DNA from 3 places in the Virgibacillus natechei genome. Region 2 is predicted to be linked to each of the others. Evidence: predicted binding sites of a transcription regulator. Region 2 holds the regulator's gene; each other region holds the start of a gene.
What was found. The regulator LexA, encoded in region 2, represses DNA repair genes until DNA is damaged. The targets are predictions, from matches to a motif close to CGAACATATGTTCG.
Positions count from the first base shown of each region.

Region 1: the regulator LexA is predicted to act here: its motif matches at 1,409-1,422, upstream of OLD84_RS08025 (type IA DNA topoisomerase).
Region 3: the regulator LexA is predicted to act here: its motif matches at 2,336-2,349, upstream of uvrB (excinuclease ABC subunit UvrB).

Region 1 is NZ_CP110224.1:1,529,923-1,534,237, forward strand. Features, by position in the region: gene OLD84_RS08015 (IS4 family transposase) at 1-599, opposite strand, end outside; partial or broken gene OLD84_RS08020 (oxidoreductase) at 755-1,075, shown strand; gene OLD84_RS08025 (type IA DNA topoisomerase) at 1,478-3,640, shown strand; gene OLD84_RS08030 (hypothetical protein) at 3,790-4,206, shown strand.
Region 2 is NZ_CP110224.1:1,818,923-1,823,237, reverse strand. Features, by position in the region: gene OLD84_RS09475 (DUF896 domain-containing protein) at 1-110, opposite strand, end outside; gene OLD84_RS09470 (YneB family resolvase-like protein) at 224-862, opposite strand; gene lexA (transcriptional repressor LexA) at 1,377-2,000, shown strand; gene glnA (type I glutamate--ammonia ligase) at 2,046-3,383, opposite strand; gene OLD84_RS09455 (MerR family transcriptional regulator) at 3,625-4,020, opposite strand; gene OLD84_RS09450 (methionine gamma-lyase family protein) at 4,267-4,315, opposite strand, start outside.
Region 3 is NZ_CP110224.1:2,534,216-2,538,530, reverse strand. Features, by position in the region: gene OLD84_RS13165 (YkoP family protein) at 1-122, shown strand, start outside; gene OLD84_RS13160 (metallophosphoesterase) at 115-936, opposite strand; gene OLD84_RS13155 (MGDG synthase family glycosyltransferase) at 1,026-2,153, shown strand; gene uvrB (excinuclease ABC subunit UvrB) at 2,416-4,315, shown strand, end outside.

The DNA of each region.
Region 1 (4,315 bases), 290 kb from region 2:
TAGCCTCGATCCCATACATGAAGCACGTTTTTATCCGGCACAATCAATGCATCCAGCTGTGTTTCATCTGCAGGTCTTGCCGGTGTAAGAATAACTTTATTTGGGTAAGAAAGATCATCGCAAAAGGAAATGGAGGTATGCATCTTCACCCCAGCTTTTGTATCTCGAAAATCTGCCCACTCATATTGACTCAGACACATTGAAATGGTTGATGAATCAATCAGATGAAGCTTTCCAAGTTCTTTGCTTACCATTCTCGGTCCAAGTGTATGGTGCAGTTTTTGAATTAAATGATGGAGGATTACCTCAAACATTTCGTGTGGGATCTCCCTATTTTTTCGAGAAAGTTGTGATTTACTAATACTTTCTATGCCCACTAATCTTTGAACTGTTTTCTGACGTTTAATCGTGTCACTTACTCGCTGAAGATTATCTAGTTCTTTTAGTTGTGCATAGATAAAAGTTTTCGTATATGCCAGTACATCGAACTTTTTGACATACTTATCAAGCCCAACGTGGTCAATCATTTTTTGAATTACTTTTGAATCTAATGGATGAATGTATTCCTTGAATACAGTTTTTATGGTATTATTGTCCATGGTTGCTCCTTATAATTAGGGATTTGGACAGGACTACCATACCCTAATTATAAGGTTTTTTATACATTTTTAAAGTGAAAATTACCATTATTCCTAAATTTCAACTAAATAAATTGCTTGACTTTTGTACAAAAAGTTTATGCAACGCTAGTGATTTCGCAGATGAAATGAAAAAACAAGGTATTGATTTGATTGACTGTAGTTCGGGCGGTGTTGTTCCGGCAAAAGTTAATTCGTATCCCGGCTATCAAGTACCACGATGCGAAACGATTAAAAGCGAAACAGCGATTGCAACAGGTGCTGTTGGTAAGATTACTACCGGCAGCCAAGCGGAGGAAATTTTACAGAATGAACGGGCAGATATGGTTTTGATTGGCCGTGCACTACTGCGAAATCCATATTGGGCAAAGGCTTCCGCTGATGAGTTAGGCTATGCTATTGAAGCACCGGTCCAGTATGAACGAGGCTGGGGATGACAGTATAAAAGAGAAATTACAGAAAGCCAGGTTTACCAGTAGCCGTGTTTAATCCAGAAGAAGTGTTAAGTCCGAATGCAAAACTTAAGGAATTTGAAGTGTGATACCCCTCCATCTGACAGTGTTTTGCTGGAAGATATCAAATTAAAAAGTCGGTTCCTGAACATAAAGGAATCGACTTTTTTAGCAGATAGGAAACCAACATGGCCCGCCTAGATCGAGCCACCATATACCATGAAAATGTAAGGTGAGAATTCGTTTAACGTATAAATTTACTAAATGTGTCCGTATTCCCTAACGTTAAAAATGGTATAAGTCTTAGATGCTTCTTGAGGAACATTCGTTCTCGAAATTCCTAAAACATGCTATACTAGAGAAAACATAAAAAAATGGGTGAAATCTATGAAATTAATTCTAGCCGAAAAGCCTTCTGTAGCAAAGAACATTGCAGATGCATTGAAAATAAAAAATAAACAAGATGGTTATTTTGAAGGAAATAATTATATTATTACGTGGGCGTTTGGCCATTTAGTCCAGCTTTATGATGCGAAAGATTATGACAGTAAAATGGCAAGTTGGAAAATGGATAACTTTCCTTTCATTCCTTCTGATTTTAAATATAAGGTGAAAAGCGATCCAAGAAATAGACAAAAATCAGATTCAGGTGCATCGAAACAAATAAAAGTCATTCAGCATTTAATGAAACGAAATGACGTTGATATGATTATTTCCGCGTGTGACTATGATCGAGAAGGTCAACTAATTGGGGATAGTATCATTTACCGTGGCGGAAAAAAGCCAAACAAAGAAGTGTATCGATTATTGCTAAATGAATGGACACAGACAGAAGTTCTTCAGGGACTTGAAAAGATAACCTCCAATGAAACGATGAAACCGCTAAGAGATGCTGGTATTAGCAGGCAATGGGCAGACTGGGTGATTGGGATTAATTTAACATCTGTTGCAACATTAAAATATCAAAAAGGAAAGGGAAAAGCACTTAATATCGGCAGAGTGTTACTCCCAACATTGAAAATCATTTATGACCGTGATAATGAAATTGAGAGGTTTGTTCCAGAAGATTATTTTAAACTAACCGCAACTTTTCAAACTAAAGATGAAAAAGAATATCAAGGAACCTATGTGGAAGAGAAACAAGAAAAGTTTAAGAAGAAAGCAACAGTAGAAGCAATTTATCATGCTATCCAAAACAAACAGGGAACCATAACGGATAAACAGGTTGAGCAAAAGAAAGAGTTTGCACCTTTCCTGTTTAACCTATCCAATTTACAAGGGTATATAACGAATAAATATAAAGGATGGACTTCTGATAAAGTATTGAAAGTTGCTCAATCTCTTTATGAGAAAAAATTCATCACATATCCACGGACATCAAGTATTGCACTTGATGAGAGTTTGACAGAAAAAACGGCAAAGGTAGTAAAAACACATGCAGAGGATCTCCCATATAAGGAAGAGGTAAAGTTTAGAAAAACGAAAAGGGTGTTTAATAACGCCAAAGTGGAGAGTCATAGCGCCATCATTCCAACTTATTTAAAACCGAAGCGTCTTTCAAGTGATGAACAAATTATTTATACAGCGATTAAGAACCGGTTTATCATGCAATTCATGCCTGTAGCTGAATACGAAGAAACAAAGCTCACGACGAAAATTGATACTGTAAAAGGAGTTTTCGCTTCGAAGGGAAGGGTACAGCTAGTCGAAGGGTGGAAAAAAGTAGAAAATATTGGGTCTAAAGAGACGATTCTACCACTTGTAGAAATGAAAGAGGTTGTCAGCCTTATAGAATCGGAGGTTTCTTCCCATGTTACAAAACCTCCGAAGCACCATACGGAGCGAACATTATTACGTGTGATGGAGACATGTGGCAAGAACTTGGAAGCGGAAGAATCAGAAGAATTAATGGGAAGTATTTTAACAGGGTTCAGCATAGGAACTCCAGCAACTAGAGCAGAAATGATTAAAAAGTTGAAAGATGTGGGTTACATTACAGCACAAGCCAAGAATCTAGTGTGTACCGATTTAGGAAGGAAGCTTGTTCGCTCCTTCCCTGTTCAAGACCTGTTCGATTTGGAATTTACAGGACGTCTGGAGAAGGCCTTGTCAGATATTCAAAAAGGCAAGGTTAGTAAGAAGGAGTTTCTCAGTCTTGTATTTAATTTCACAACCGAATCGGTAGAATCAATTAAAAGTGGACAAGATGTTATCATCAATGAAATTTCTTCTACTTCTACAGGGAAAACGAATGAAATACTAGGGAAATGCCCACAATGTGAGGAAGGAAAAGTAGTTGAAGGTTATAAAGGCTTTGGTTGCAGCAAATGGAAGAGTGGTTGCAAATTTGTAATTTGGAAAAATGATAAATACCTGGCATCAATGAAGAAAAAACCAACGAAAACAATGGTAAAGTCACTCTTGAAAAATAAAAAAGCATATGTAAAAGGTCTAACGAGTAAGCAGGGGAAGAAATTTAACGCTTATTTACAGTATGAAAAAAATCCTGATAATGTGTATTATAGCTGGAAAATGGAGTTTAAAAAGTAGTTAGGATCGAATTATTGTAACTACTTTTTCATTTTATAACTATTAAAACCGAAACTAGTGTATGCTTGTATAAGAGGGAAGCATAATTCGACAAACGGATATTCATGAATTGTAGTTGGAATGCTAATAAACTCTAAAGGAATGGTAAAATGAATAAAGTGCAAGTCAATATTCAAAAAGATTTAGCCCATGGGACATTATTGTGGATATATGCCCACAATAAAAAGGTTTATCACAGTAGTAAGCGCCTTGACAATGTTGCTTTTAATGAACATGACTCTAATTATTTAGGAGAAGTTAAAAAAATTTTTTCTAACAAAGACAAACAGGAATCTCTATTAAGTCTATTAGACAAGGTAGATAGGATTTATGGAATTTGTATAAATGACCAAGTTACTACAAACAGTGGCGAGAAGGAAGTTGAAGTTCTGTTCTTTCAGACTTGGGATGAGGTACAAGAGTATGCAGAAACCTATTTTGAGAAATTTGACCAACAAGAATCAAAAAAAGAGCAGGTAAAACAAGAATGGTTGGAGAGAGGCAGACGTTATTTAAGAAAAGGATAAAAAAGCTAGTTCTCCACATTGATTGCGACAACCAAATAGTAGATGCGCATTATATAACCACCACCCTCCGTTTATAAGAAGATGAAATGAACCTCGACCATAGCTTCTA
Region 2 (4,315 bases):
TATGCTTCACGAAGCTCTTTCTGCTCTTCTTTTTCTTCATTGGTTAAACCATTTTCTTTGGATTTTTTCGATAGTTTATTTATACGTTCTATTTTTTCTTTGGACAGCATTTAGCTTTAACCTCCAGGTAGAATTACTTTAAATTATATAGTAAAAGGTCAAAAATAAAATTTTGCCTTTTTGACAGCCCGTCCCGTGAGTCACTCTTTATTATACCCTATTATCACGTATTATGAAACTCCTGGTATCTTCGGTTTACTGTAGCTTTAGACACTGAATAACCCATGCCATTTAATGTTGCTGTAATTTCCTCAAATGTTAAATTATTTTGCTTTAATCGAACGACTTCTTCGATTGGAAATGCGATTCTTTCTCTACCCGGTGCCTTATGTTGATTAGATAGATTAAGACTAGGATTATAGCCTTCATTTATTGCTTTATTCATCCCTCTTTTAATTTTTGCGTTATGGATCTTCCGTTGGTATTCTTCTACAACTCCAACGATTTGTAATACCATCGAGTCAGATTCGGATAACTCAAGCTCACCGTCATGAATTGCTGTATAGATGGATATATCCAACTTTTCCAATTGATAAAATAAAGCAATCTTTGTATTTCCACGACCTAATCTAGTTTCATCCTGTATAAAAAGGGTGTCTGCTGCTCCTGAAGAAAAATAATCAAGCATTTGAAATATACCGTCACGATCTACCTCATAACCACTTACCTGTTCCTCTATACATGCCACCACCGAATAACCATAACGTTCTGCAAGCTTTGTTAATTCCTCTTTTTGTCTAGCTAATGATGTCTCTTGTTCTTTTTTATTTGTACTAACACGACAATACAAAATTGCTTTCAATCCGATCTCCCCTACCTTATATAAAGTAAAATTTCATTCAGTAGGGGTTCCGGCGCACAAATGGTTTCGGTGCCCGAACATTTACGCGCAGTCCCAGGACGTGGCGTATTTAGTCTGCCTCCCCACTGAATGTTTGTTCGATCCACACGACGTGGGTTGTATTAAAGCACTTACGAGAAACTAGTGGTATGATATACTTGGAATATATTTCTACAATTTATGTTTATACACCTAAAAGAACTAAACGAATTTTATATAGTATTGCATGAACTGTCGTATCATGTCAATAATAATTCGAACGAACGTTTGCATTCATTGTATGAAAATGGTAAACTATAATTAATGATTCATTGGAAGTTTTCAATGCACATGACGTGCTAGTGCAGAGGTTGGCACAGGCCCCTTGAGAAACATCACACGCAAAAAGGTGGTTTTCTGTTTCAAGGATGCGCGCCGTATTTAGACAACCCGCCAGTTAAACTGCGATAAAATCCTATAAGCGAGGTGTTACAAGATGACAAAACTTTCTAAAAGACAGCAAATGATACTTGAGTACATTAAAGATGAAGTAAGTAAAAAAGGCTATCCCCCTTCCGTACGTGAAATAGCAGTAGCAGTTGGACTAGCCTCAAGCTCCACCGTACACGGCCATCTTGCTAGAATTGAAGATAAGGGCTATATTAGAAGGGATCCAACTAAACCAAGAGCAATTGAAGTGTTAGATCTATCAGAAGGTAGCGATATTCCGAGAGAAGCACCAAGATATGCACCAGTAATTGGTAAGGTTACAGCAGGTCTTCCTATTACTGCAGTTGAAAATATAGAAGAGTTCATACCATTACCAACCTCAACTGCTAGTCCAGATGACAATTTATTTATACTTGCGATTGATGGTGAAAGCATGATTGAGGCCGGAATATTAGATGGAGATATGGTTATTGTTAAACAACAAAACACAGCACAAAATAGCGATATTATCGTTGCAATGACCGAAGAGAATGAAGCTACAGTAAAACGCTTCTTCAAAGAAAAAGACCACATACGTCTGCAACCTGAAAATGCAACCATGGATCCATTACTTTACAATAATGTCACTATTCTTGGTAAAGTTATTGGTCTGTATCGTAATATTCACTAAAAATAAGCTGCCTGTTTAATAGGCAGCTTATTTTTAATTCCAATCCTAGTAAGTTCTCAAGTACTGTTCTCTCTCCCATGGGTGAACTTGTGTACGGAACATATCCCATTCAATCTCTTTCGCTTCGATGAAGTGTTCAAATAAATGTTCACCTAGAGCATTTACAATTACTTTACTTTCTTGTAGTTGGTTCAATGCATCCATCAATGTTGCTGGTAAATCTTTTACTCCGATTTCCTCGCGCTCAGCTTTCGTCATCACGTAAATATTTCGATCAACAGCTGTTGGTGGTGTTAGTTTATTTTCCACACCATCTAAACCTGCAGCAAGCAAAACTGCCAAAGCCATATATGGATTAGCGGAAGGATCAACACTTCGAACTTCAATTCGCGTACTCACTCCTCTTGAATATGGTATACGAATTAATGGACTTCTATTTGTTGCGGACCATGCGACATAAGAAGGGGCTTCGAATCCAGGCACTAGTCTTTTAAATGAGTTTACTGTCGGGTTTGTAATGGCTGTAAAGTTCGTAGCATGTTTAATAATTCCCGCTGTAAATTGATATGCAATATCACTTAATTCCATTTCACCTTGTTTATCAAAAAATGCATTTACACCGTTTTTAAATAAAGACATATTAACGTGCATTCCTGATCCATTTACACCGAATAATGGCTTGGGCATAAATGTCGCATGCAGGTTATGCCTTCTAGCAATTGTTTTTACAACTAATTTAAATGTTTGAATATCGTCTGCATGTTTAACAGCTTCTGCATATTTAAAATCAATTTCATGTTGTCCTGGTGCTACTTCATGGTGAGAAGCTTCAATTTCAAAACCCATTTCTTCTAATTCAAGAACAATATCTCTACGGCAATTTTCTCCTAAATCTGTCGGGGCTAAATCAAAATAACCACCATGGTCATTAAGCTCTAATGAAGGGTTGCCTGCTTCGTCCAACTTAAATAAAAAGAACTCCGGCTCTGTTCCGATGTTAAAGGCATCAAAGCCTAATTCTTCCATCTTCTCGACATTTCTTTTTAAGTTATACCTTGGGCAACCAGCAAAAGGAGTACCATCTGTGTTATAAATATCACAAATAAAACGTGCTACTTTCCCTTTCTCAGATGTCCATGGAAATACGACAAAAGTATCTAAGTCAGGATATAAATACATATCAGACTCTTCGATGCGAACAAACCCTTCAATTGAAGATCCATCAAACATCATTTTATTATCCAAAGCTTTATCCAATTGGCTGAGCGGAATTTCCACATTCTTAATTGTTCCAAGGATATCAGTAAATTGCAAGCGGATAAACCTAACGTTTTCCTCTTCAATTTGTTTCATGATTTCTTTTTTTGAAAATCTATTTCCCATTCATATTCCTCCTAAGGATTTATTATAAGTATGTACTCAGAGATCTGAGCTAATTCTTAGTCTTAAGTTAAAAACAGGGCTTATGTTTTTTTGATACCCTTAATGCTTAATTAGAAAACTTGACGTGGATAAGCCTTTAAAGGATTTCTTTAGTTGCATTTATACAGATAGGAAACCAATGGATCCGCTTCACGTAGTAGGCATTTATCCTGTAAAATATATGTGTTTTCATACAAAGGTATTATGCTTTCCTATGTGTCAAAAAACCAGATAACTCACCTTGCCTTAGACTAGTTTTCCCATACCTTCCAGCGTCAACTAATTCATTTCTTAATATTTTTCTAAGTTCTTTGTCCGATAAGTTGGATTGTTTGGGTGATCCAACTTTCTTATTCTCTCCTGTATCAAACAACAATTTAATACCCGCTACATTATGTCTCTTATCTAATAAATTTTTAATTTCCAGCAGGCGATCGACATCATTGAAAGAAAATAAACGGTGATTTCCCGACGTTCGCTCTGGACGAATTAAATTATGCTCTTCATAATATCTAATTTGTCTAGCTGTCAGATCCGTGAGCTTTCTAACAATACTTATTCCAAACAAGGGCATAGAACGACGATCTTTATCATTCAATCAGTAATCCTCCTAACCTTTTATTAGTAGTATATTTGATGTGAGATAATGTGTCAATTTTATGTTAGTATTTCTTACATTAAGGCTGTTTTCTAAAAGATTGTGACTGCGGTTACTCGTCACACCGAAAAGAACAGTAGTTACGTCGTCTTTTATATCAATCCGACAATATAAATACAATAATACTTACGAAAGATCCTGCATTAAAAAAGAAGAGAACATTCATGAATGATCTCTTCTTTTTCGCTAACGGTTATTCCTTTCCAATACTTTTACAGATTCAATTAATGCAAGC
Region 3 (4,315 bases), 720 kb from region 2:
GCACCTATAAAAGGTTCACCTTTTTCCCTATTCATTACATCGCCAATACAAGCCAACAAGATCCGGTTTACTTATTCATGTCTAAAGATGCCTTGCTAAATAGATATCATTCCACTATTTGATGGCCATGTCATGGAGCGTAATTTCAGGGCGACTTCCTATTCGAATATTGACCCCTGTTTGTCCAAGGCCTTCACTGATATAAAAGGGAGAATTATTGTGCATGTGCAATCCTTTTATTATATTCTCTTGTGCCAACTTTCCCATTTTAACAAGATGATAAGCTTTCGGATAACAAATTTGACCACCGTGAAAGTGTCCTGCTAATAAATAATCAAACGTATAGTCTTTCATATCAAGTACGATAGTTGGATCATGAGTCAAAATGAGATTTGTGCCTTCTTTAACCTGATCGAAAGCTAATGTTGGATCACTTCGGTTTGTGCTGTAATCATCAATACCGATAATGTTGACCCACTGACCATTGACAGAAATGGTTTCACTCGAATTTTGTAAAACATGACAATCATACTGATGAAGCAAGTCTTTCAATTTTATTAAATCTTCATCTTTTAAAACATAATCATGGTTTCCAAGTACGGCATACATGCCATGCTTGGGGGCAATTTCCTGTAGGACTTTTAGATAGGGAGCCAATTTGGGGATGGTACGTTTGCGGTCTAAGAAGTCCCCAGTTAGGGCAATCAGGTCAGGCGACTCTTGCTTCAATTTCACTGCTAATTCTGTAGGCGTAATGGAGATGTTTTCCAAGTGTAGATCGGATAAGTGAAGAATAGAAAGTGATGAAGTATGAGTTAATGGGTCTCCCGTTTCAACTTTAACTTTATTGATTTGTATATCTTTTGTATTTTTATATGCTTTGTAAATTAGATAACTAAATGTGATTAAAATAAGTGAAATTAAAATATAAGTCATGGTTTTCCCTCCCAATAAGGAGTGTAACATCGCTATACATGTTTTTCATTGGTAATTGCAGGATAATAGTTGGAGTTGAGGACATGGAAATGCTGGATAAGAAAGAAGCATTATTTTTACCCTTTATGCAAATTACGACCGGACATCATCATGTTGCCAATACGTTAATGGATGAACTGGAAAAAGTGAATCGCCGTATTCGTTGTCATAAAGTTGATATTTTATCCTATAGTTACGGAAGGATAGAAGGATTGGTCTCTTCGACATACTTGGCCTGGATTCAAATGCTTCCGCAAGCATATGATTGGATTTACAGCCGGGTGGCAAATAAGAAACTTTCGAAAAGGAGACGGCAATTCCTTTTTGAAGCGTTATTTACGTATTCATTTAAAAGGCTTATGAAAGAAAACAACCCTTCTATCTTGTTTTGTACACACGCATTGCCATCACATATTGCGGGCCTGTTAAAAAGAAGTGGAAAACTAAATAGCGTTATCGTAAATGTCTATACAGATTATTTTGTCAATCACATATGGGGAATTGATGGGGTAGACTATCATATTGTTCCTTCTAAGTTGGTGAAAGAATTTCTAATGCGTAATGGTGTAGAAGCGGATAAAATTTTCGTTACGGGCATTCCAGTAGATGCTGCCTTTCATGAAAAAAAAGAGCAATCAGCGGAAAATCAAGGAATCAATGTGTTAGTCACTGGCGGGAGTCTAGGAGTGGGGGCTATTGATGAATTATTACCAAACAATGAATCAAGAAAGAAACTTCACTATTATGTTCTATGCGGAGAAAATGAAGGCTTATATACGAAACTCATGAATAAGCGAAATCCAAATGTTACGCCACTCCCTTATATCGAATCGAAGGAAGAAATGAACCATTTATATGATAAGGTTGATGCTGTGTTAACGAAGCCTGGTGGAGTTACAGTAAGTGAATCTCTTATGAAGCGTAAAGTTCTATTTGTATGCAATGCACTACCAGGGCAGGAAAAGGTCAATCTGGAACAATTAAAGCAATTACAACTGGCTATTCCGATAGATACGCATCAATCCGTAGAAACTCAAATAGTGACCTATTTTTCCGATAAAGAGAAGCAAGAGCACTTGGAACATCATTTAGAAGGCTATCATCACAGTTTAGAAACAAAACCAATGGTGGAAATTTTAAATGAAATAATAAGCATCTCAGATATTGAAAAACATTAGCGCTAATATGCTAATGTTTTTTCTTTTAGCAAATAGAAAAGCATAAAACGTTCCTATTTAATTCACTCCGAAAGCAAGGCTTGTCGAATTCCGAAGTTTTCTATTGAAAGGTTAACCTGCAAATGATTGCCTTTCATTAAATACGGGTAATACTGTAAAGGTATGAAGGCAGGCAAAATAATCGAATATTCGTTCGCAACTATGTTAAAATAATTATATAGATATGGTAAACTAAAGATTGATAAGAACGGAGGCATGCGTTATGGAAAATAAATTTGAGCTAGTGTCGCATTATGAACCATCTGGTGACCAACCAAAGGCAATTAAAGAAATCATTGAAAAAATTCAGGCTGGACAACGGCATCAAACATTACTTGGGGCAACAGGTACGGGAAAAACATTCACCATGTCCAATGTCGTACAGGAAATTAATCGACCAACATTAGTTATTGCCCATAATAAAACACTTGCCGGTCAATTATATAGCGAGTTTAAGGAATTTTTTCCGAATAATGCTGTGGAGTATTTTGTTAGTTTTTATGACTACTATCAGCCAGAAGCTTATGTACCTTCAACAGACACATTCATTGAAAAAGATGCAAGTATTAATGATGAAATAGATAAATTACGTCATTCAGCTACCTCATCGCTTTTTGAAAGAAATGATGTCTTAATTGTAGCCAGTGTATCGTGTATTTATGGTTTAGGTTCTCCAGAAGAATACAATAGCCAAGTGCTCTCACTGAGAATGGGAATGGAAATAGATCGTGATGAGTTATTGCGTAATTTAGTCGATATTCAATATGCTCGAAATGATATTGATTTTAAACGTGGAACATTTCGTGTACGGGGAGATTCTGTAGAAGTAATACCTGCTTCTAGGGAAGAACTTTGTGTTCGTTTTGAATTTTTTGGTGATGAAATAGATCGAATTAGGGAAGTGGATGTTTTAACCGGTGAAGTTATTGGCGACCGAGAGCATATAGCAATTTTCCCAGCATCTCACTATGTTACCCGAGAGGAAAAGTTGAAAAAGGCAATTGCCAATATCGAGAGCGAATTAGAAGTCCGTTTAAAAGAACTGCGTGCAGCGGATAAACTTCTGGAAGCACAGCGCATTGAACAACGAACGAATTATGATATTGAAATGCTACAGGAAATGGGTTTTTGTTCAGGTATCGAAAATTATTCGAGGCATTTAACACTTAGGGATTCAGGAGCAACCCCGTATACCTTATTTGATTACTTTCCAGATGACTTTCTAGTTGTGGTCGATGAATCACATGCGACATTGCCACAAGTACGAGGGATGTATAATGGCGACCAGGCACGGAAGCAGGTACTGGTTGATCATGGATTCAGGCTACCTTCTGCCTTAGATAATCGACCATTGAAATTTGGAGAGTTTGAGACGAAAACAAATCAACTCGTATACGTTTCAGCAACACCTGGTCCTTACGAAAAGGAACATTCGCCAGAGATGACAGAGCAAATTATTCGGCCAACAGGATTACTGGATCCCAAGATTGATGTACGCCCAATCGATGGGCAGATTGATAATTTAATTGGTGAAATTAATAAACGAAGCGAAAAAAACGAGCGGGTTCTGATAACCACGCTAACGAAAAAAATGTCAGAAGATCTAACGGATTATTTAAAGGAACTCGGTATCAAAGTTGCCTACCTCCATTCTGAGATCAAAACCCTGGAACGAATTGAGGTTATTCGTGACCTAAGGGTTGGAAAGTATGATGTACTCATAGGAATAAACTTATTACGTGAAGGTCTGGACATACCAGAGGTTTCGCTTGTTGCCATACTGGATGCCGATAAAGAAGGCTTCCTTCGCTCGGAACGTTCCTTGATCCAAACAATGGGAAGAGCCGCGCGAAATGAAAACGGGGAAGCGGTGATGTACGCCGATCGTATTACCGATTCAATGCAGGCAGCGATAGATGAAACAAGCCGACGTCGCAATATACAAATAGCGTATAATGAACAGCATCATATTACACCAACAACCATCAAGAAGGAAGTCCGTGATGTCATACGTGCAACAGTTGCAGCAGAAGATCAGGAAGAATACAATGAAAAGACAAAGAGCCTGACAGAACTATCTGGAAAAGAGAAAACAAAAGCCATCGAGCAAATGGAAAAAGAAA